Regions from separate parts of the Staphylococcus agnetis genome, predicted to be linked through region 2. Evidence: predicted binding sites of a transcription regulator. Region 2 holds the regulator's gene; each other region holds the start of a gene.
What was found. Region 2 encodes Rex, which represses fermentation and respiration genes when NADH is low (regulators of the CRP and FNR family bind a similar motif). Its sites were predicted from a motif close to TTGTGAAATATTTCACAA; they were not measured.
Positions count from the first base shown of each region.

Region 1: the regulator Rex is predicted to act here: its motif matches at 3,435-3,452, upstream of GJE18_RS06480 (citrate synthase).
Region 3: the regulator Rex is predicted to act here: its motif matches at 3,222-3,239, upstream of pflB (formate C-acetyltransferase).
Region 4: the regulator Rex is predicted to act here: its motif matches at 3,365-3,382, upstream of GJE18_RS09445 (formate/nitrite transporter family protein).

Region 1 is NZ_CP045927.1:1,303,169-1,308,533, reverse strand. Features, by position in the region: gene GJE18_RS06495 (acetyl-CoA carboxylase carboxyltransferase subunit alpha) at 1-94, shown strand, start outside; gene pfkA (6-phosphofructokinase) at 433-1,404, shown strand; gene pyk (pyruvate kinase) at 1,421-3,181, shown strand; gene GJE18_RS06480 (citrate synthase) at 3,579-4,697, shown strand; gene icd (NADP-dependent isocitrate dehydrogenase) at 4,744-5,365, shown strand, end outside.
Region 2 is NZ_CP045927.1:1,600,237-1,605,601, reverse strand. Features, by position in the region: gene abc-f (ribosomal protection-like ABC-F family protein) at 1-822, opposite strand, end outside; gene GJE18_RS08185 (redox-sensing transcriptional repressor Rex) at 1,098-1,733, shown strand; gene GJE18_RS08180 (YeeE/YedE family protein) at 1,916-3,001, shown strand; gene GJE18_RS08175 (sulfurtransferase TusA family protein) at 3,024-3,251, shown strand; gene GJE18_RS08170 (sucrose-6-phosphate hydrolase) at 3,604-5,094, shown strand; gene agrA (quorum-sensing response regulator AgrA) at 5,161-5,365, opposite strand, start outside.
Region 3 is NZ_CP045927.1:1,947,154-1,952,518, reverse strand. Features, by position in the region: gene pflA (pyruvate formate-lyase-activating protein) at 103-867, opposite strand; gene pflB (formate C-acetyltransferase) at 926-3,175, opposite strand; gene GJE18_RS09940 (SDR family oxidoreductase) at 3,545-4,210, shown strand; partial or broken gene opp4A (oligopeptide ABC transporter substrate-binding protein) at 4,542-5,365, shown strand, end outside.
Region 4 is NZ_CP045927.1:1,835,443-1,840,807, forward strand. Features, by position in the region: gene murQ (N-acetylmuramic acid 6-phosphate etherase) at 1-199, shown strand, start outside; gene GJE18_RS09435 (PTS transporter subunit EIIC) at 213-1,622, shown strand; gene GJE18_RS09440 (amino acid permease) at 1,716-3,107, opposite strand; gene GJE18_RS09445 (formate/nitrite transporter family protein) at 3,437-4,267, shown strand; gene GJE18_RS09450 (hypothetical protein) at 4,321-4,659, shown strand; gene GJE18_RS09455 (hypothetical protein) at 4,662-4,844, shown strand; gene GJE18_RS09460 (hypothetical protein) at 4,897-5,088, opposite strand; gene GJE18_RS09465 (HAD-IA family hydrolase) at 5,085-5,365, opposite strand, start outside.

The sequences.
Region 1 (5,365 bases), 300 kb from region 2:
GCATTTAAAAGATTTTGAAACTATGAGTCCAGATGCGATTAAAGAAGATCGCTTTAATAAATTTAGAAAAATGGGTACGTATGTCGAAGCGTGATTTGACGTACTAGATTTTTTCGACAACACAACATAAAGCCTTCCAAAGTCATATGATATGAATTTGGGGGCTTTTAAATTTAACAAGAGGTTCTTCACTATCAAGAGGGGCCTTTCAGAGGAATCGTTAGAATATGACATCATTTATAAGTTGAAATGCACAATTAGGATGTCATAATACAAATAATGAAAACACATATGAAAACGTGTAATATGAACGATTCATGACATTTTTGTAATAAACCGTTTTCATCGAGAGTTGATTCTATTTTTAATGGATTGCCTTTTAGATTTATGGTATTTTTAAAGTAACAACAAAGCGAGAAAGGGAATGTCTACATGAAAAAAATAGCAGTTTTAACAAGTGGCGGAGATGCACCGGGAATGAATGCGGCTGTACGAGCAGTAGTTCGTAAAGCGATTTATCACAACATTGAAGTATATGGCGTATATCAAGGGTATCAAGGATTAATTAATGATGATATTCATAAACTTGAACTTGGTTCTGTAGGTGATACGATTCAACGAGGAGGAACGTTCTTATATTCTGCACGTTGCCCTGAGTTTAAAGACAAAAGTGTCAGAGCTAAAGGAATTGAGAATTTACGTAAACGAGGTATTGAAGGGCTTGTCGTCATTGGTGGAGATGGAAGTTACCGTGGTGCACAACGCATCACTGAAGAGTGCCAAGACATTCAAACTATTGGTATCCCTGGAACTATTGATAATGATATAAAAGGGACAGACTTTACAATTGGTTTTGATACTGCATTGAATACGATTATTGAATCAGTCGATAAGATTAGAGATACTGCATCAAGTCATGCGCGTACATTTATTATTGAAGTTATGGGACGTGATTGTGGTGATTTAGCGCTATGGTCAGGTCTTGCAGTAGGTGCAGAATCAATCATTTTACCTGAAGCAGATTATAACATCCAAGATATTGCTGAAAAAATTCAACACGGTATTGATCGAGGTAAAAAACATTCTATCATTATCGTTGCTGAAGGATGTATGTCAGGTAATCAATGTGCTGAAGAGTTGACAAAATACATTAATGTCGATGCACGTGTCTCTGTTTTAGGTCATATTCAACGTGGTGGCAGCCCAACAGGTGTCGATCGCGTTCTAGCGTCTAGACTTGGAGGCTATGCATTGGAATTATTAATGAATGGTGAAACTGCTAAAGGGGTAGGTATTAAAGATAACCATTTAACTGCAACTGAATTTGATTTAATATTTAACAATGATGATACGAATAAAATAAATAAACGTATGCTTGAATTAACTAAGGAATTATCGATTTAACATAGGAGGCATAGCCATGAAAAAAACGAAAATTGTTTGTACGATTGGTCCAGCATCAGAATCAGAGGAAATGTTAGAAAAACTTATGAGAGCAGGTATGAACGTTGCACGTTTAAACTTCTCTCATGGATCACATGAAGAACATCGTGCACGTATTGAATCCATCCGCAAAGTTGCCAATAAATTAAACTTAAATATCGGTATCTTATTAGATACGAAAGGGCCAGAAATTCGTACACATAATATGAAAGACGGCTTAATCACACTTGAAAAAGGTTCTAATGTAACTGTAAGCATGTCTGAAGCAGAAGGTACACCAGAAATGTTTTCAGTCACATATGAAAACTTAATTAATGATGTACACGTTGGCTCATTTATCTTATTAGATGACGGTTTAATTGAGCTTCTTGTTGAAGAGATTGATGTCAATGCAGGTCATGTACATTGTAAAGTCCTAAATACTGGTGAACTTAAAAACAAAAAAGGTGTAAACTTACCGGGCGTGAGTGTAAACCTACCTGGTATTACTGAAAAAGATGCTGATGATATTCGTTTTGGTATTGAACAAAATGTTGATTTCATCGCTGCAAGCTTTGTAAGACGTTCAAGTGACGTATTAGAAATTCGTAAAATTTTAGAAGAAGCAAATCACCACACAATTAGTATTATCCCTAAAATTGAAAACCAAGAGGGTATTGATAATATTGATGATATTCTTGAAGTTTCTGATGGTTTAATGGTTGCACGTGGGGATATGGGTGTTGAAATCCCACCTGAAACAGTACCAATCGTTCAAAAAGATTTAATTCGTAAATGTAATAAATTAGGTAAACCTGTCATTACTGCGACTCAAATGCTAGATTCAATGCAACGTAATCCACGTGCGACACGTGCTGAAGCATCGGATGTTGCCAATGCCATTTATGATGGTACTGATGCTGTAATGTTATCAGGTGAAACTGCTGCAGGATCTTACCCTGAAGAAGCAGTTAAAGCGATGCATAATATCGCCGTTGCTGCTGAGCAAGCGCAAGACTATAAAAAATTATTGTCAGACCGTACGAAACTTGTTGAAACATCTCTTGTGAACGCGATTGGTGTTTCTGCTGCGCACACAGCCCTTAACTTAAACGTTAAAGCGATTGTTGCAGCAACTGAAAGTGGTAACACTGCAAAAACGATTTCAAAATATCGTCCAAAATCAGATATTTTAGCTGTCACACCAAATGATACAACAGCGCGTCAATGTACATTAATCTGGGGCGTCTATCCTGTGATTAAGAAAGGAAACTTTACTACAGATGAGTTGTTAAATAATGCTGTTGCCACTGCAATTGAGTCAGAGCGTGTTGAAAATGGTGATTTAATCATTATTACAGCGGGTGTACCTACTGGTGAATCAGGTACAACAAACTTAATGAAGCTTCACTTAATTGGTGATGAAATTGCTTCAGGTCAAGGTATTGGACGCACATCAGCGGTTGGTCGTACTGTTGTTGTAAACGATGCTTCTCAATTAGAAGGTAAAGATTTATCTCAATCCGTTATTGTCACACCTTCCATTGATGAAAGTTTTGTCCCTTATTTAGATCATGCGATAGGATTAATTACCGAAGAAGGAGGCTTAACTTCACCAAGTGCTATCGTTGGTTTAGAAAAAGGTATTCCAACAGTGGTAGGCGTAAATGGCGTACTTGATACAATTAAAGATAATATTTTAGTAACTGTTGATGCTTCACAAGGTAAAGTATTTGAAGGTTATGCAAACGTTTTATAAAAAAGTTTTAAATCAAAAGCATAAATAAAGACAAAACCACTATATATCGGGTATAAATGATATATAGTGGTTTTTTTATATGTTCACTTCAAACAACATCTAGTGATGTTGTTTTTAAGATATTAAATGACGCTTCATGCTTATCAATTCTTATTATTAAATATGATAAAGAAAGCAAATGATTAAAAATCACTTATTTTACATAGCTCTTAAAATAGCTAGAAACATGATAATATCAATACATTGAAGTTAAATGAGGACCATTTAACATTTGTTTATATTAGATTATTCTGATATTTCAACGTTCATTAAATATTCACAAATAGCGTGATATTAGCTATAATGACTAATGAAAGCCATTACAAAAGAGCGAATATACAGTAAAGGGGAAATTCATATGGCACAACTACAGAAAGGTTTAGAAGGTGTAATTGCAGCAGAAACAAAGATTAGTTCAATTATCGATAGCCAGTTAACATATGCAGGTTATGATATTGATGATTTGGCTGAAAATGCTTTGTTCGAAGAGGTAATGTTTCTTCTTTGGAATTACCGATTACCAAACGAAAAAGAACTTCAAGAATTAAAAGATAAATTACACCATTATATGACGCTTAATCCGCGTATGTATAGTCATTTTGAAGAATATGCTACAGATGAAGTTCATCCAATGACAGCATTACGTACGTCAGTGTCTTACTTAGCACACTTTGACGATAATGCAGATGATAATGATGAGAAAGCATTATATGAACGTGGCATCCGTATTCAAGCGAAAATTGCGTCATTAGTAACATCTTTTGCACGTGTACGTGAAGGTAAAAAACCAGTTAAACCAGATACATCCTTATCTTACGCGGCAAACTTTTTATATATGCTTAGAGGGGAAAAGCCAACTGATGTTGAAGTTGAAGGATTTAACAAAGCTTTAATTTTACATGCTGACCATGAGTTGAATGCGTCTGCGTTTACAGCTAGATGTGCTGTTTCATCAATGTCAGACATGTATTCTGGAATTACAGCTGCTGTAGGCTCTTTGAAAGGTCCACTTCATGGTGGCGCAAATGAACGCGTTATGAGAATGTTAACTGAAATTGGCTCAATTGATAATGTTGAAGCATACTTGAAAAAAGCGTTCGACAACAAAGAAAAAATTATGGGATTCGGTCATCGTGTTTATAAAGATGGCGATCCACGTGCGAAATATTTAAAAGAAATGAGTCACAAAATTACTGAAGAAACAGGTCAAAGTGAATTGTTTGAAATTTCACTTAAAATTGCCGACATTGTAAAACAAGAAAAAGGATTATTACCTAATGTAGATTTTTACAGTGCAACTGTATATCACAGTATGGGTATTGATCATGATTTATTTACACCAATTTTTGCTGTCAGCCGTACATCAGGTTGGGTTGCACATATTTTAGAACAATTACGTAATAATAGAATTATGCGTCCACGTGCAACATACATTGGTGAAACTGATCGTAAATACGAACCAATTGAAAAACGCTAAATAAGTCTTTAGTTAGACGAGATTTTAAATTCATGGAGGGTACTTTATAATGAGTGAAAAAATTGTCAAAACAGCAGAAGGTTTAAATGTACCAAATCAACCTATTGTACCATTTATTATTGGTGATGGTATTGGACCAGATATTTGGAAAGCAGCAAGTCGTGTCATCGATGAAGCTGTTAAAAAAGCATATAAGGGCGAAAAAGAAATCTCATGGAAAGAAGTATTAGCAGGTCAAAAAGCATTTGACCAAACAGGTGAATGGTTACCTCAAGAAACATTAGATACGATAAAAGAATATCTTATCGCAATTAAAGGTCCACTCACAACACCTATTGGTGGCGGTATTCGTTCGCTCAACGTGGCTTTACGTCAAGAGTTAGATCTTTTTACGTGTTTACGTCCAGTTCGTTGGTTCCAAGGTGTACCATCGCCTGTAAAAAATCCTCAAGATACGGATATGGTCATCTTCCGTGAAAATACCGAAGACATCTATGCAGGTATTGAGTTTAAAGAAGGTTCCGATGAAGTTAAGAAAATCATTGATTTCTTACAAAATGAAATGGGTGCGAAAAATATACGTTTCCCTGAAACAAGTGGAATTGGTATCAAACCTGTATCCAAAGAAGGGACAGAGCGCTTAGTTCGCGCAGCAATCCAATATGCTT
Region 2 (5,365 bases):
TTTGATTTCAGCTTGTTGACGTTCATATTCCGCCATGCGTTTTTCATAATATGCATCACGTAATTGGATATATTTCGCATAGTTCCCTTTATAAAGTTTCACCTCACCAAGTGCAACATCATAAACTTGTGTAACAATCTTATCTAAAAAGAAGCGGTCATGTGAAATGATGACAATTGCGCCGTTAAAATATTTCAAATAATCTTCTAACCACTCTGTAGTTTCCATATCTAAATGGTTGGTCGGTTCATCTAATAGAAGAAGATCAGGTTCGCTGAGTAACATTTGTGCAAGTGACAAACGCGTTTTTTGGCCGCCACTAAAGTCGTTTATGGGGCGATAATAATCGTCTTCTGAAAATTTCAACCCATTTAAAACCGTTTTAATTTTACTTTCATATTGATAGCCTTCCATGCGTTCGAACTGGTTAGATAACGTTTCGTAACGATTAAGGTGCTCTTGGTAAGCTTGACTTTCATAGTCTTCCGCGTGTGTACTCAACCAATCTGTTTCTAATTGCATCTTTTGTGCAATTGCCTCAATTTCTTTAAAAGGTTTTGCCATTTCATCAAAAACAGTATTATTCGTATTTAATGTCATCTGTTGTGTTAAATAACCAATCTTTAAACCCTTAATTTTAGAGATATGTCCGCTATCGTAATCATCGACATCAGCAATGATTTTCATCAATGTCGATTTTCCGGCACCGTTACGCCCAACGATGCCAATGTGTTCACCCGTTTGGATTTCAAAATTGACATGACTAAAAATCTCTTCACCGTCAAATGATTTCGAGAGCTGACTTAATTGCATTAGTATCATGTTAAAGCTCCTTTCATTCTTCATTATTGTACAACAAAGTGGAAGGGGTTCAAATAGATTATGTTCCTTTAAAAGCGGTTTTAAGTTATAATGAAAATGAATAAAAGTAGGTGAAATTTTTAACAAAACAATATTAAGTCATAATGTATTTGCAGTTATTTATACAAAATAAAGTAGATAAATCTTTTTATTATAAAATATTTTTAAAGTTGTTATAGCTCATATAACTTTGAGTGTGCGACCTGAAATGGTATGCAAAAGATGGAGGAACGAAAATGACTAAAGAATTAAATAAAATTCCACGTGCGACGCTGAAACGTTTACCGTTATATTATCGTTTTGTAAATAGTCTCAAATCTAAAGGGGCTTCACGTGTCAACTCTAAAGAAATTAGTGAGGGTCTTGGTATAGACTCCGCCACGATTAGACGTGATTTTTCGTACTTTGGTGAACTTGGAAAAAAAGGCTATGGTTACAATATCGACAGTTTATTAGAATTTTTTAAATCAGAGCTAAGTGATGCTGATTTAATTAAAATAGGTGTTGTTGGTGTTGGTCATTTAGGTAAAGCTTTAATTTCTTTCAACTTCCCGATACATGATGATATGTTTATTACTGAAGCATTTGATATAGATCCTGAAATCGTGGGTACTAAAATTGGGGATGTCACAGTGAAATCTATGGATGAAATGAAAAAAGTCATTCAAGATCAAGCCTTAGAAGTAATTATTATTGCGACACCTATCAAAGTTGCACAAAGTGTTACTGATAAAGTTGTAGACGCAGGTGTGAAAGGTATTTTAAATTTTACTCCATCACCTGTTCAAGTACCTAATGATGTGCAAGTGCATCAAATCGATTTAGGTGTCGAACTACAATCCTTGTTATTTTTTATGAAAAATTATGGGTAAATGTAAATAAGCACCATCACATCATGGTGCCGATTGCATTTCAACAGCAATGATCTATGAATATGAAATTGGAGATCGAAGCGTCTGTCGCTTTGATCTTTTTTATTTTGATTCAACCCCTTGATAAAAAATGTGTATTTGCTATAATTCTTATCATAATAATCGGGATAGGAGAGGTATGTATGATTTGGACTATAGTAAGTGGTCTTATAGTAGGGGTACTACTTGGATTTGTAATGCAACGTACACGTTTTTGCCTTACTGGAGGGTTTAGAGATATGTACGTTCAGAAAAATAATAAGATGTTTTATGCATTGCTCATTGCCATAGCGATTCAAGCAATAGGCATTTATATTCTCAACGTAATGGGTGTTATCACAATAGCAAATGAAACGTTTCCAATTATAGGCACAGTAATTGGCTCTTTTATATTTGGTGTCGGTATTATTTTAGCGGGTGGATGTGCTACAGGGACATATTACCGTGCAGGTGAAGGGTTAATAGGTAGTTGGATTGCACTTGTGATGTATGGTTTATTTGCAGCTATTACAAAAAATGGTCTTTTAGCACCACTCATGAATGCGCTCAATAGTAAAACGGTTGCTAATGCAGATATGGCTCAATCTACAGGTATTCCAAACTGGATTTTCTTAATCATATTAGTCACTGTTACGTTGTTTTTCGTGATTAAAACATTAAGAAAACCAAAACCCAAAATTGCGGTGCCACAGCTAAAACAAAAATATTCAGGATTGCGTCATATTTTATTTGAAAAACGGTTCCATCCTTTTATTGCTGCTATTGCAGTTGGTCTAATTGCACTCTTTGCATGGCCGATGTCAGAATCAACAGGTCGTCAAGGTGGGTTAGGCATCACAACGCCATCTTCCAATATAGTGATGTTTTTAACTACAGGTGATATTTCAGTAGTTGACTGGGGTGTATTTTTAGTTATTGGCATCTTTTTTGGCTCTTATATTGCAGCTAGAGGTTCAAAAGAATTTGCGTGGCGTTTACCCGATAAAAAAACGATACGTAATAGCGCTATAGGCGGAATGTGCATGGGCTTTGGTGCAGCAGTAGCAGGTGGCTGTTCTATTGGTAATGGATTAGTAGCAACTGCAGCTCTATCATGGCAAGGTTGGATTGGACTGGCATTTATGATTTTTGGAACTTGGTTCATGAGTTATTTTATGTTTGTGCGCCCTATGAAAGTGGCACAACAACGTCAATCTATCCAATCGAAAACAGTCAGTGTATCACAATAGATAAATTGTAGGAGGAATTAAAATGGTACATGAATTAGGAACAGTAGGAATGGTATGTCCATTTCCATTGATTGAAGCGCAAAAGAAAATGCAAGAATTACCGTTGGGGGATGAATTGAAAATCGATTTTGATTGTACACAGGCAACAGAAGCAATTCCTAATTGGGCTGCTGAAAACGGTTATCCTGTGACAAACTATGAGCAAGTAGGAGATGCTTCTTGGACGATTACGGTTCAAAAAGCCAAGTGATTTTGAGACACCGATTAAATCCTATATGAGATGGGATTTAATCGGTTTTTTCATAAAAATTGATAAAGTTTCAAGGCCGATGTGTGATAAAATAACAAAGAGATAATAAATTCACAAACTGACTTAACCGTAATTGGTTTAGTTTTCAAAAGTGAAATCGTGCCTCAGTATGATATATAAAGAAACTAGTTTTTGATAGTTTAGTCTAAGAAAGTTGAGATAAAATTAGGAAATATACATAAAAAGTACTTTGGTGAGAAACTCTAAGTATTGCTCATCTTAGAAGCGGGTTTAATATGGAATTAAAATTTAAACATCTTACCGCAAATTTTAAAGGAGGAAAAGAATTCGAATGGAACAATGGAGCCGGGAAAAACGTTACCAAAAGTTAGAGGATGTGGATGCTAACGTAATCAATGATCTTAAAGAACGCGTTCAAGCCTCTCCGTATCGACAAGTATTTCATATTCAACCTGAAACAGGATTACTTAATGATCCCAATGGATTAATCTATTATCAGGGGCAATACTATTTATCACATCAATGGTTTCCATTAGGTGCTGTACATGGTTTAAAATATTGGTTTCATTATACCGGCAAGAATTTAGTGAATTTAAAACCATGTGGTCCAATATTAAAACCTGATACGACGTTTGATAGTCACGGTGTATATAGTGGTAGTGCTTTCCAATTTCAAAATCAACTATATTATATGTATACAGCGAATCACCGTACGGCTTCATGGGAAAGACGCAGTTGTCAAATGCTTGCCAAAGTGGATAGTCACGGAGATGTCATTAAATTCGATACGCCGATTATTAGTGGGCCACCTAAAGGATATACACACCATTTCAGAGATCCCAAAGTGTTTCAAAGAGAAGGGTATCTTTATGCATTAATAGGTGCGCAAAGAGAAAATCTTACAGGTACGGTTTTAATGTATAGAACATCACATCCAGAGAAGCCATGGACATTTTTAGGTGAAATCGACACACAATTAAAATCATTTGGCTACATGTGGGAATGCCCGGATTATTTCCAACTTAATGGTAAAGATATTTTGTTATTTTGCCCGCAAGGTATAGATTCAGAAGATAACGCTTATCAAAATGTTTATCAAAGTGGTTATTTAGTAGGCCATCTGAACTTTGAAACTTTAACATTCGAACATGCGCCATTCGTTGAATTAGATGATGGATTTGATTTTTATGCACCACAAACATTTTTAGATGAAGCAAAGCGACGTGTTTTAATCGGATGGATGGGACTACCAGATACAGAGTACCCAACGGATGATGAGGGATGGGCGCATTGCTTAACAGTGCCTAGAATTTTAACGTTGGAGTCGGGGGAACTAAAACAGAAACCGCATATGGATTTACGAAAGTTACGCCAAAATAAAGAAACTGCGTTAGGGTACGCGAATAAATTTATTAAACAATTACACCCATATGAAGGTGAGCAATATGAACTCATTATAGATATTCTTGAAAATGAGGCATCTGCCATTGAATTTCACTTAAGAGCTTCAAAACATGAAGCTACGGTAATTCGTTATGAGTCGAAAACGCAACAAGTGATTTTAGATCGATTTGATAGTGGGAAATTACCGCATCCTGTAGAGGGAACAGCACGAGTAGCACAACTAAAATCAGAGCTTTCTCAACTTAGAATATTTGTGGATACTTCAAGTATTGAAATATTCTGTAATGAGGGTGAGAAAGTGTTATCTTCACGTATTTTTCCATCTAAAGATGCCAATAAAATAAAAGTTGTCACAGACTCTGGTCAAGTATACTTAAAATTGACTAAATATGATATAAAAAAACAAATTGAAGACTAAATAAAATGCCTGATCCAGTTACCATACAATAACTGAATCAGGCATTTGACTGTTGATAAAACAACGTTATTTCTTGATTTTTTTTATATTTCTTACAGACACATAGCAAAATTCATCATTTTTAAAATAAACAATGCGCTCTTTAGCATCAACATGCGTAATGTTATGTCGATTTAACACAAAACTATTATGACATCTAAAAAAACGACCATCAATTTGTGCGAGCTCTCTTAAATTACCATAAAATTCAATTTGCCGATTATCTAAATGT
Region 3 (5,365 bases), 350 kb from region 2:
TGCTTCCGGGCGAATCATTAAAGGAGTGATGTTAGTATTTTACTTTTTGTGTACACAAACTAGGGGGAGGGTAAATCCTAGTTTGTATGGACGCGAGATGAATTACTTGGCTAAAGATTTCATCGACGCAGTCCCTTTGAACTGAATAAGATCATAGGCTTTCTGAACGTCTTCATCTGTTGGGGGCGCAACAGATGAGAGTTGATATGGAACGCCAAGTGCTTGCCATTTATGCACGCCGAGTTCATGGTAAGGGAGTATTTCGAACTTTTCGACGTTATCAAGTGAATTAATAAACGCACCTAATTTTTTCAAGTCTTCAGGGGCATCTGTCAGACCTGGGACAAGTACATGACGAATCCAAATAGGTTGATTGTGTGCATTCAAATATTGAATGAATTTCAATATAGGCTTATTTGACTTTCCTGTTAAATGCCGGTGTTTGTCGTCATCGATGTGTTTAATATCAACCATAAACAAATCAGTATGTTGGCGTAACGTTTCAAAATGTTTCTTAAATGCATCTGTATCATTGGCACAGCCTAAAGAAGTATCGACACAGGTGTGAATGCCATGTTCATGACACAGTTTGAATAATTCAGTAATAAACGGCATTTGGAGTAGGGGCTCTCCACCGCTTACCGTTACACCACCACCAGAACTTTGAAAGTAGGGAAGATAAGGCGTGATCTCATGAATAAGCTCATCTGCTGTTGCTCGTCGTGAGGGGGTGTTCACTTTCCAGGTGTCAGGGTTATGACAGTATAAGCAGCGCAGCAAACATCCTTGTAAAAATAGGATATAGCGTAGGCCTGGACCATCTACTGTTCCTAGACTTTCTACTGAATGAATATGTCCTTGAATCATTGATATCTCCCCGTTTTCAAAAGCGTTAGTTAAAATTTAGCGTTAGTTAAAATTTGTGTTACATAGACTCGTGGAATGTTCTTGAAATGACATCAAGTTGTTGTTCACGTGTCAATTTAATAAAGTTTACTGCGTAACCAGAAACACGTACTGTAAGTTGTGGGTATTCTTCTGGATGCTCCATTGCATCTAGTAATGTTTCACGGTTAAATACGTTAATGTTTAAGTGATGACCATGTTGCATCGCATAACCATCTAAAATACTTACTAAGTTTTGTTGTTGCGTATCGTCTTCTTTACCTAATGATTTAGGAACGATACTAAATGTGTTCGAAATACCATCTTTACAACAATCGTATGGTAATTTTGCTACGGATGATAATGAAGCAAGTGCACCGTGTTCATCACGACCATGCATTGGGTTCGCACCAGGTGCAAATGGTTCGCCTGCTTTACGACCGTCTGGTGTGTTACCTGTTTTCTTACCATATACGACGTTAGATGTGATTGTTAATACACTCATAGTATGTTCAGACTCACGGTATGTTTTGTGCTTACGTAATTTTCTCATGAAGCTTTCAACAAGTTGAACAGCAATGTCATCTACACGTGAATCGTTGTTACCATATTTTGGATATTCGCCAGTTGTTTCGAAGTCAACAACTAAGCCATTTTCATCACGAATTGTTTTTACAGTTCCGTATTTGATTGCTGATAATGAGTCAGCAGCTACTGACAGACCCGCGATACCTGTTGCCATTGTACGGTGAACATCTGTATCGTGAAGTGCCATTTCAATACGTTCATAGCTGTATTTATCATGCATATAGTGAATGACGTTAAGTGAGTTAATGTAAACACCAGCAAGCCATTCCATCATTTCATCAAAGCGTGCATAGACTTCATCATAATCTAACACTTCTGACTCGATGGCTTTGAAGTTCGGTGCAACTTGTTGACCTGATTTTTCATCTTTACCACCGTTAATCGCATACAGTAATGTTTTCGCAAGGTTGGCACGTGCTCCAAAGAATTGCATTTGTTTACCAATTCGCATTGCTGATACACAACATGCGATACCGTAGTCATCACCATAGCTTTCACGCATTAAATCATCATTCTCATATTGGATAGAACTTGTTTTAATACTCATTTTTGTACAGTATTTTTTGAAGTTCTCTGGTAAGCGAGTTGACCATAATACAGTTAAGTTTGGTTCAGGTGCTGGGCCTAAGTTATCAAGTGAATGTAAGAAACGGAAAGAGTTTTTCGTTACCATTGCACGACCGTCTAAACCAACACCACCAATCGATTCAGTTACCCAAGTTGGATCGCCTGAGAATAACTCATTGTAATCTGGTGTACGTGCGAATTTTACAAGACGTAATTTCATAATGAAATGGTCGATAATCTCTTGAACTTCAGACTCAGTAATCGTACCATTGTCTAAATCACGTTGAGCATAAATGTCTAAGAATGTTGACGTACGACCAAGACTCATCGCAGCACCGTTTTGTTCTTTAATTGCAGCAAGATAAGCAAGGTATAACCATTGAACGGCTTCCTTGAAGTTTTCAGCTGGACGGCTTAAGTCAAAACCGTAGATATTACCTAATTCTTTTAATTCTTTTAAAGAGCGGTATTGTTCAGACAATTCCTCACGTAAACGGATGATATCTTCTGACATTGTCGTTGATAGATTTTCAAAGTCTTTTTGTTTCTCAGCCATTAAGAAATCTACACCGTAGAGTGCGACACGACGGTAGTCGCCAATAATACGACCACGGCCATAAGCATCTGGTAATCCAGTAATAATTCCCGCTTTACGACATGCTAACATTTCTTTAGAGTATGCATCGAACACACCTTGGTTATGTGTTTTACGATAGTCAGTGAAAATACGTTCAGTTTCTTTATCTAATTCATAGCCATATGCTTCGCAAGCCGCTTTAGCCATACGAATACCACCAAAAGGTTGCATTGAACGTTTGAATGGCTTTTCAGTTTGTACCCCAACAATTTGTTCAAGCGATTCATTTAAGTAACCTGCGTCATGCGATGTAATTGAAGATGGAATTTTTGTATCCATATCCCACATGCCACCACGTTCACGTTCTTCTTTTGAGAGTGTCATGACTTGGTCCCAAAGTTGTTTTGTAGCTTCTGTAGGGCCTTCTAAAAATGAGTCATCACCTGTATAGCCTGTGAAGTTCAGTTGTATGAAATCACGGACATCAACACGATGAGACCAGAGTCCCGTCTTAAAACCTTTCCAAGCATTTGTTTGTGTTTTCGCTTCATAAATCATGATCAAACCTCCATTGTTCATCATTTCACAATCAGTATATCAACTCATGTGAAATATATCACGTAAATTTTGAAAGCGTTTGCGCATTGTCATTATTTGTATATATTTTGTATATAAAACTGACACAATTGTTTTTTAATATTGGTATTTGTATTTTTAGGAAGTACATTCAAAACAATTAAATGATTGTGCGAGTTTAAAAGTCTTGAAATTTTTTAACATTTAAATAGGAAAAAAGAAGTTCTAATTATATAGAGAGGCATCGACATCACTATACTCACAATGTGCTTTTAAATGATAAGCACATCATGTGTGATGTCTCTCACTTTGTTATACCATGGCATTATCAAATGATTGGAGGTTATCGATATGGGAAAAACATTTGTACTTGGTGCGAATGGCGGTGTTGGACGCCATCTCGTGCAATTGTTGAAAGAGAACCACCAAGATTTTACTGCAGGTGTACGACAAGCATCTCAAAAAGAAGCTTTAGAAGCAAAGGGGATAAAAGCGACACAGATTGATGTAGAGCATGACAGTATAGAAACATTGCAATCAAAACTTGAAGGATATGATCAAGTCGTATTTTCCGTAGGTTCTGGCGGCAAAACGGGTGCTGATAAAACCATTGCTGTCGATTTAGATGGGGCTGTTAAAGTGATAAAAGCATGTGAAGATGCAAACATCTCTCATTTTGTCATGGTTTCTACTTGGGATTCTCGACGTGAAGCGATTGATGCTGGTGGTGATTTAAAACCATATACAATTGCAAAACATTATGCAGATGATTATTTAAGACGTAGTCACATTACAGCGACAATTGTGCACCCAGGTGGCTTAACAAACGCGCAAGGCAGTGGGAGTGTAAGTATAGCATCATTATTTGAAAAACCAGATAAACGCGAAATTTCACGGGAAAATGTAGCACGTGTACTGTTTGAAATCATTACGCAATCAAAACATCAAGGAAAAGAATTTCAAGTTCTTGATGGTGACCAACCTGTGGGAGAAGCTTTAGATAACATACACGTTTAGTGTCTTTTCTGAGAAGACACTAAAAATGTATGTATATACAGAATAACCTATGATGATCGTTTTTATGCTTCATCAGGCTATTCTGTATTTTTTTATGATAATGACCATCTGTAAACAACAATTTTTTAAAAAAGTTTATTGAATTTCTTTATTGCGTTAAATAGCTTTAAATCCCTTGATACGACTGATATACATGCAGTTCTTGTATATTAAAAACACACTAGTATTCTTATTTAATTATGTTCCGCCACGCATATTGTTATTGACAAAATTGTCTGACAAATATGATAATTAATGTTAATAACATCAAATATGAGAAGGGGGAACGCGAATGAAAGCGAAACTGAATGTGTTTGTAATGATTATTGCGTGCTTAGTTTTAGTGTTAAGTGCGTGCGGTAAGGGTGATTCTGGATCAGGTGAGACGAAGAGTAAAACAGGGAAAAGTGATGCAAAAGGTGGCACACTAAACGTAGGTTTGGCTGCAGCGCCTGAAGGGAATTTTCAATCTGTTTTTGCAGGTTCAACAAGTGACTCTGATGTTATTAGTTATTTTAATGATAGTCTTGTTGAATTTGACAAAGAATTAAACATTAAACCTAAGATTTTGTCGTGGGAACAAAAAAAGGTGACGATCTTACATATAAGTTTAAAGTGAAAAAAGGTATTAAATGGCATGATGGCAATGATTTTACAATTAACGACTGGCTATTTACATTAGAAACAATTGCGGATCCAGATTATGATGGCCCACGTTATAACGGGGTCGAAATCATTGAAGGGGCAGATGCAAAACATAAGGGTGAAGCAAATTCGATTTCTGGAATTAAAAAGATTGATGACTATACGGCTGAAATTAAATTTAAAGAACATAAAGCCAATAATTTACTTGAATTATGGACGAGCGCACCATTAAGTGAAAAGATTTTTAAAGATATCCCTGTAAAAGAAATGGGTAAATCTGAGGCTGTACGTAAAAATCCAATTGGTATCGGACCATACAAAGTTAAGAAAATTGTTGATGGCGAGTCTGTTGAGTTAGAAAAGTTTAAAGACTATTGGCAAGGTGAACCTAAGCTTGACAAAGTTAATTTACGTGTGATTGAACAAACGACGATGACACAAGCGTTAGAAAAAGGTGAAATTGATATGGCA
Region 4 (5,365 bases), 240 kb from region 2:
CGATCGTGCGCTTCATATGATTCAAATGATTACTGGTTTAGATACTCTTGAAAGTAAAGCATTATATGAGGCGGCTCATCATCAGGTCAAAACTGCGATTGTTATGCATTTTAAAGAGATGCGTTTTGACGACGCAGAACACTGCCTTAAACTTCATCATGGCGTCGTGAAGGATGTATTGAAATCAAAAAACTTGTAAGGGGATGTGTCATATGCAAAAAGAAAAAGTACTTGCTGAACAATTGATATTACATGTCGGAGGCGTGGACAACATTCGCTCTATCATCCACTGCATGACGCGCATTCGATTAGATATTCGGGATAGTGATAAAGTAGATAAAGTTGCGATTAAAGCCACTGAAGGCGTGCTTGGCATCGTTGAGGATGAAAGATTGCAAATTGTTGTTGGCCCTGGTGTCGTCAATAAAGTTGCAAGTCATATGGCTAACATGACAGGTGTAAAACTTGGAGAAGAGATTCCTCAGGGTAACGCTCAATCGCTTGAAGCACATACGAAAGCTAAATACCAGTCCAAACCTAACCTGTTTAAACGCATTGCCAAAACCATTGCTAATATTTTTATTCCTTTAATTCCCGCTTTTGTCGGCGCCGGATTAATAGGTGGCATTGCAGCAATTCTCAATAATTTACTAAGTGCAGGTACAATTGAAGCAACATGGATTAAACAATTAGCACTCGTTTTCGATATTATTAAAAATGGAATGCTCGCTTATTTAGCAATCTTTACAGGATTTAATGCCGCTCGAGAGTTCAATGCTACACCAGGATTAGGAGGCGTCATTGGTGGTACGACGTTGCTAACAGGTATGTCTCCCGAGAACCCATTGCCTAACATCTTTACAGGCGAAGGGTTATTAGCTGGTCAAGGCGGTATCATTGGGGTCATTCTAGCTGTATGGGTTTTAAGTCTCATCGAACGACAATTACACAAAATTGTCCCTAATGCTGTAGATATCATCGTAACACCAACCCTTACATTACTCATTGTAGGTCTGTTAACCATTTTCATTTTGATGCCTATCGCAGGTTGGATTTCAGATGGTCTTGTAGGCGTTGTGAATGGCGTCATTAATCATGGCGGAATATTTAGCGGTTTCATTATTGGCACTTTTTTCTTACCGCTTGTGATGTTTGGCTTACATCATATATTTACACCCATTCATATTGAAATGATTAATCAATCTGGTGCCACATACCTTTTACCGATTGCAGCAATGGCAGGTGCTGGACAAGTGGGTGCATGTTTAGCATTGTGGTGTAAAAGTAAACGCAACCCTTTACTGAGAGATGTATTAAAAGGTGCATTACCTGTAGGGTTCTTAGGGATAGGAGAACCCCTTATTTACGGGGTCACTTTACCACTTGTAAGACCGTTCTTCACTGCTTGTATTGCTGGTGGTATTGGAGGTGCCGTTATAAGCGGCATTGGTCATATTGGGGCAAGTGCAATTGGTCCTAGCGGGCTTTCTCTCTTACCACTCATTACACACAACATGTTTTTAGGCTATTTAGCAGGTTTACTTGCTGCTTATGTGAGTGGATTTATACTTACATTTTTATTTGGTTCACCTAAACCACTTATCGATCAATTTGGTAAATAATAAAATACAAAAGACCCTCAAAATTTGTTATACAACTTAATTTTGAGGGTCTCTTGTATTGACATTAAACGTTTCAAATCAAACGTTAACGTATTATAGTTTAAATTCCTCTTTACTTAATTTATGGTAACCTCTCATAAAGAAGAAGAGCGCCATAAATCCTAAAAATACAAATCCAATAATGACAGAAACACGTGTTTCAGCATTGATGACCATTCCAATTAAAACGAGCATAAAAAATGCAATCGTTAAGTAGTTAGAAAACGGAGCAAATGGCATTTTGAAAGGATGATCTTGAATTTTTTCAGGATATTTTCTTCTGAATTGAATATGACTGAATAAAATCATAAACCATGGAATCATACCTGGTAAAATTGAGGCACTATATACATAAACGAATATATTCTCTGCACCATCAATGATTAAAGGTAAAACAATATTTAAAATAACGCCAATGAAAATACCAATTGACACAGCAATAACCGTATAGAAAGGTACCCCATTTTTCATAACACGTGTAAAGATTTTTGGTAAGTGACCATGTTGCGCTAACGTATATATCATACGACTTGAGCTGAAAATACCCGCATTACAACCTGACATTGCTGCTGTAATCACGACAAAGTTAATTAAACCAGCTGCAATCGTAATACCAACTTTAGAGAAAGTTGCGACAAATGGACTACCAAGATCTTGAAGATGATTCCAAGGATAAACTGTAACGATAACAAAAATGGCACCAATATAGAATATTAATATACGCCAAATGACTCCATTCACTGCACGTTTAATGTTCTTTTGAGGGTCTTTTGTTTCCCCAGCAGTAATCCCTATTAATTCAACACCTTGATAAGAACCAATGACAATTGATAATGCAAAGAAGAATCCCATGATTCCATTTGGTAAAAAGCCACCATGTGCCCATAAATTGCTTAAACCAATTGGATTCCCTCCATTACCTAATCCAAAGAATATTAAACCGAAACCGGCAATAATCATTAAAATAATTGTGACAATTTTGATTGTAGCAAACCAGAATTCAAATTCTCCAAATGCTTTTACAGATACTGCATTAGCTGCAGCAAGTAAAATAACAACGATAACACCTGGTATCCATGTGGGTAACTCGGGCCACCAAAAATTCATATATTCACCGACCGCTATAACTTCAGACATCCCAACTACAATCCATTGGAATATATTTGCCCATGATGTAACATAGCCTGCAACAGGATGTATGTAATCCGTGGCATAGTTTGCAAATGATCCTGTTGTCGGATATAAGTAAACCATTTCACCCATCGCACGCATTACTAAAAATAGAAAAATTCCGGCAATTAAGTATGCGAAAATAACAGCAGGTCCTGTCCATTTAATTGTGCTCGATGCCCCCATGAATAGGCCTACACCGATTGTACCGCCAAGTGCGATCATCTGGATTTGTCTCGAACTTAGCCCTCTGTGTAACTCTTGATTATCTTTCATGATAACTCCCCATCTCCTTAATATTATAAGGGTTTTCTAATTTTCCGTCATGACGCTATTATACTACAATTTCAAAAACTGAAAAGTGTATTTTTTAAAATTTTGTAAGTGCTTTCATAAAATATATTGCATTTTTCACCTAAAAACAATTGTGCTAGGCGACCAACCTTTGTCCCTTTAAAGTGTTATGAAAACGCTTTTATAAAATATTATTCACTTGCACAACATCATAACCTAAAGCAATTGCTAAAAATTATTTGTGATTATATTCACAAATATAGTTGCACCCTTTATAATGTAGAAGTATATCTTATAAAGGAGTGCATGTCATGGAGGATCGAAATATTAAATGGGATAAAATTTTTTATGGACGAACATGGATTGCGAATATTATAGATACCATTCAAACGAAAGACATTTTAGAAAGTTTTTATTTTAAACGGTATTTACTACGTGCAATGATGGCTGGTTTCATCATTAGCATTATTAGTGTATTTGTATTAATGGTAAAAACGACGTTTGCGCCTGACTTAGGCCCCGGCATTGTAAGTATGATTAGTGCGATAACATTTAGTTTTGCACTCGTATTGATACTGTTCACCAATTCTGAACTACTCACGAGTAACTTTATGTATTTTACTGTAGGTTTATATTATAGACTCATAAAACCTTACCGCGTCGGTCATATCTTTATGTTATGTTTTATTGGCAATGTGGTAGGTGCGTTTGTGCTATTCAGTTTAATGCGCGCAAGTGATGTGATGACACCAGAGATGGTCACTTTACTCGACAAAATTATAGCGACAAAAATTCATGATTATACATTTCATAATATTTTGGTACGTGCTATTTTCGCTAACTTTTTTATAAATATTACCTTAGTCATTGCGATGCAAATAGATGATATATTAGCTAAAATGTTTGTAATGATGTTCGGAGTTACGATTTTTGCATTTATGGGCTATGAGCATGTCATTTATAATGCCTGTCTCTTTGCTGCTGGTGTCCTTTATAATATCGAGCATATGGCATTATGGCCAATTGCAAAAAATATCATCGCCGCATTTATTGGTAATTACATTGGTGGCGGACTCATTATCGGGTTATTTTATGCCTATTTAAATGATCATGGTCAATTTAAAGCACATCGTTTTAAATAAATTGCGGTCACTCTATGTTATAATGAACAAAAAATCCAATGAAGGAGTTCATTATGGAAAAAAGTCGCTTCGTACGCGGTGCGATAACCGCCATCTTAATAGGTATCATATTTTATATCGTAAATATGATTCAAAATCAGAGTGACGTCGGTAGCTTGCTGTTACGTACACTATTATTTATATGTATTTTTTATATTCTATATATAGTACTTTTTAGCATCTTAAATTCGGATCAACGTAAACGTCAATATGGCCCTCCGCTAATCATTTGTTTAATTTTAGGCCTATTAATAGGAAATATGATTCAGTTTCCACTTGCTGGCTTTGCTATTGGCTTGCTACTTGCATTACTTATTGGCTATTTCATTGGATGGTTTAAAAGGAGAAATTGATGATGTCCACACAAACAATTGGCATTTTAATCATTGTCATACTTTTACTCAGTTTTATTCCGAATATATATATGTTATATAAAAGTAAACAACAACATACACCATCGACACGCTATGCATTAATGGTTGGTGTAGATGCAATCTTACTTGTACTTGTAATCACTGCACTTGTTCTTTTAACTTAAATATATGAAAGCCTTCAAAAATCGTAATATCTACGACTTTTGAAGGCTATTTTTATATTTTCCCTTGTAATAAGAAGTAATATGCTAATGTTGCACCTATGGCATATAGAATTAGCCCTATCAAACATGAAGTGACGTGCACTTGCATTGGTATATGACGTTGAAATTTAGAGGCGAGCACTAAGTTCCCAAAAACAATGATAAGTGGCGCAACAATAAAGAATAAAATCATTTCAACACTCATTTTAAGCCACCTTGAAAATAACGTTCTATAATTTTTGATAAGTGAATATCTTTATCCAATAACGTGATTTGGGAAAAATCACTCACTTCTGTCATAGGATTGGTATTCACGATGACATCTAAACCAGCTGTAGCTGCCGCTGTTGCCCCATTAACCGAATCTTCAATCGCTAAACAATATGTCGGACTAAAATTCAACGCTTGCACAGCGCTTAAATACAACTCCGGATCAGGCTTCACATCTGATACATCTTCTCTTCCTTTTATCACACTGATAT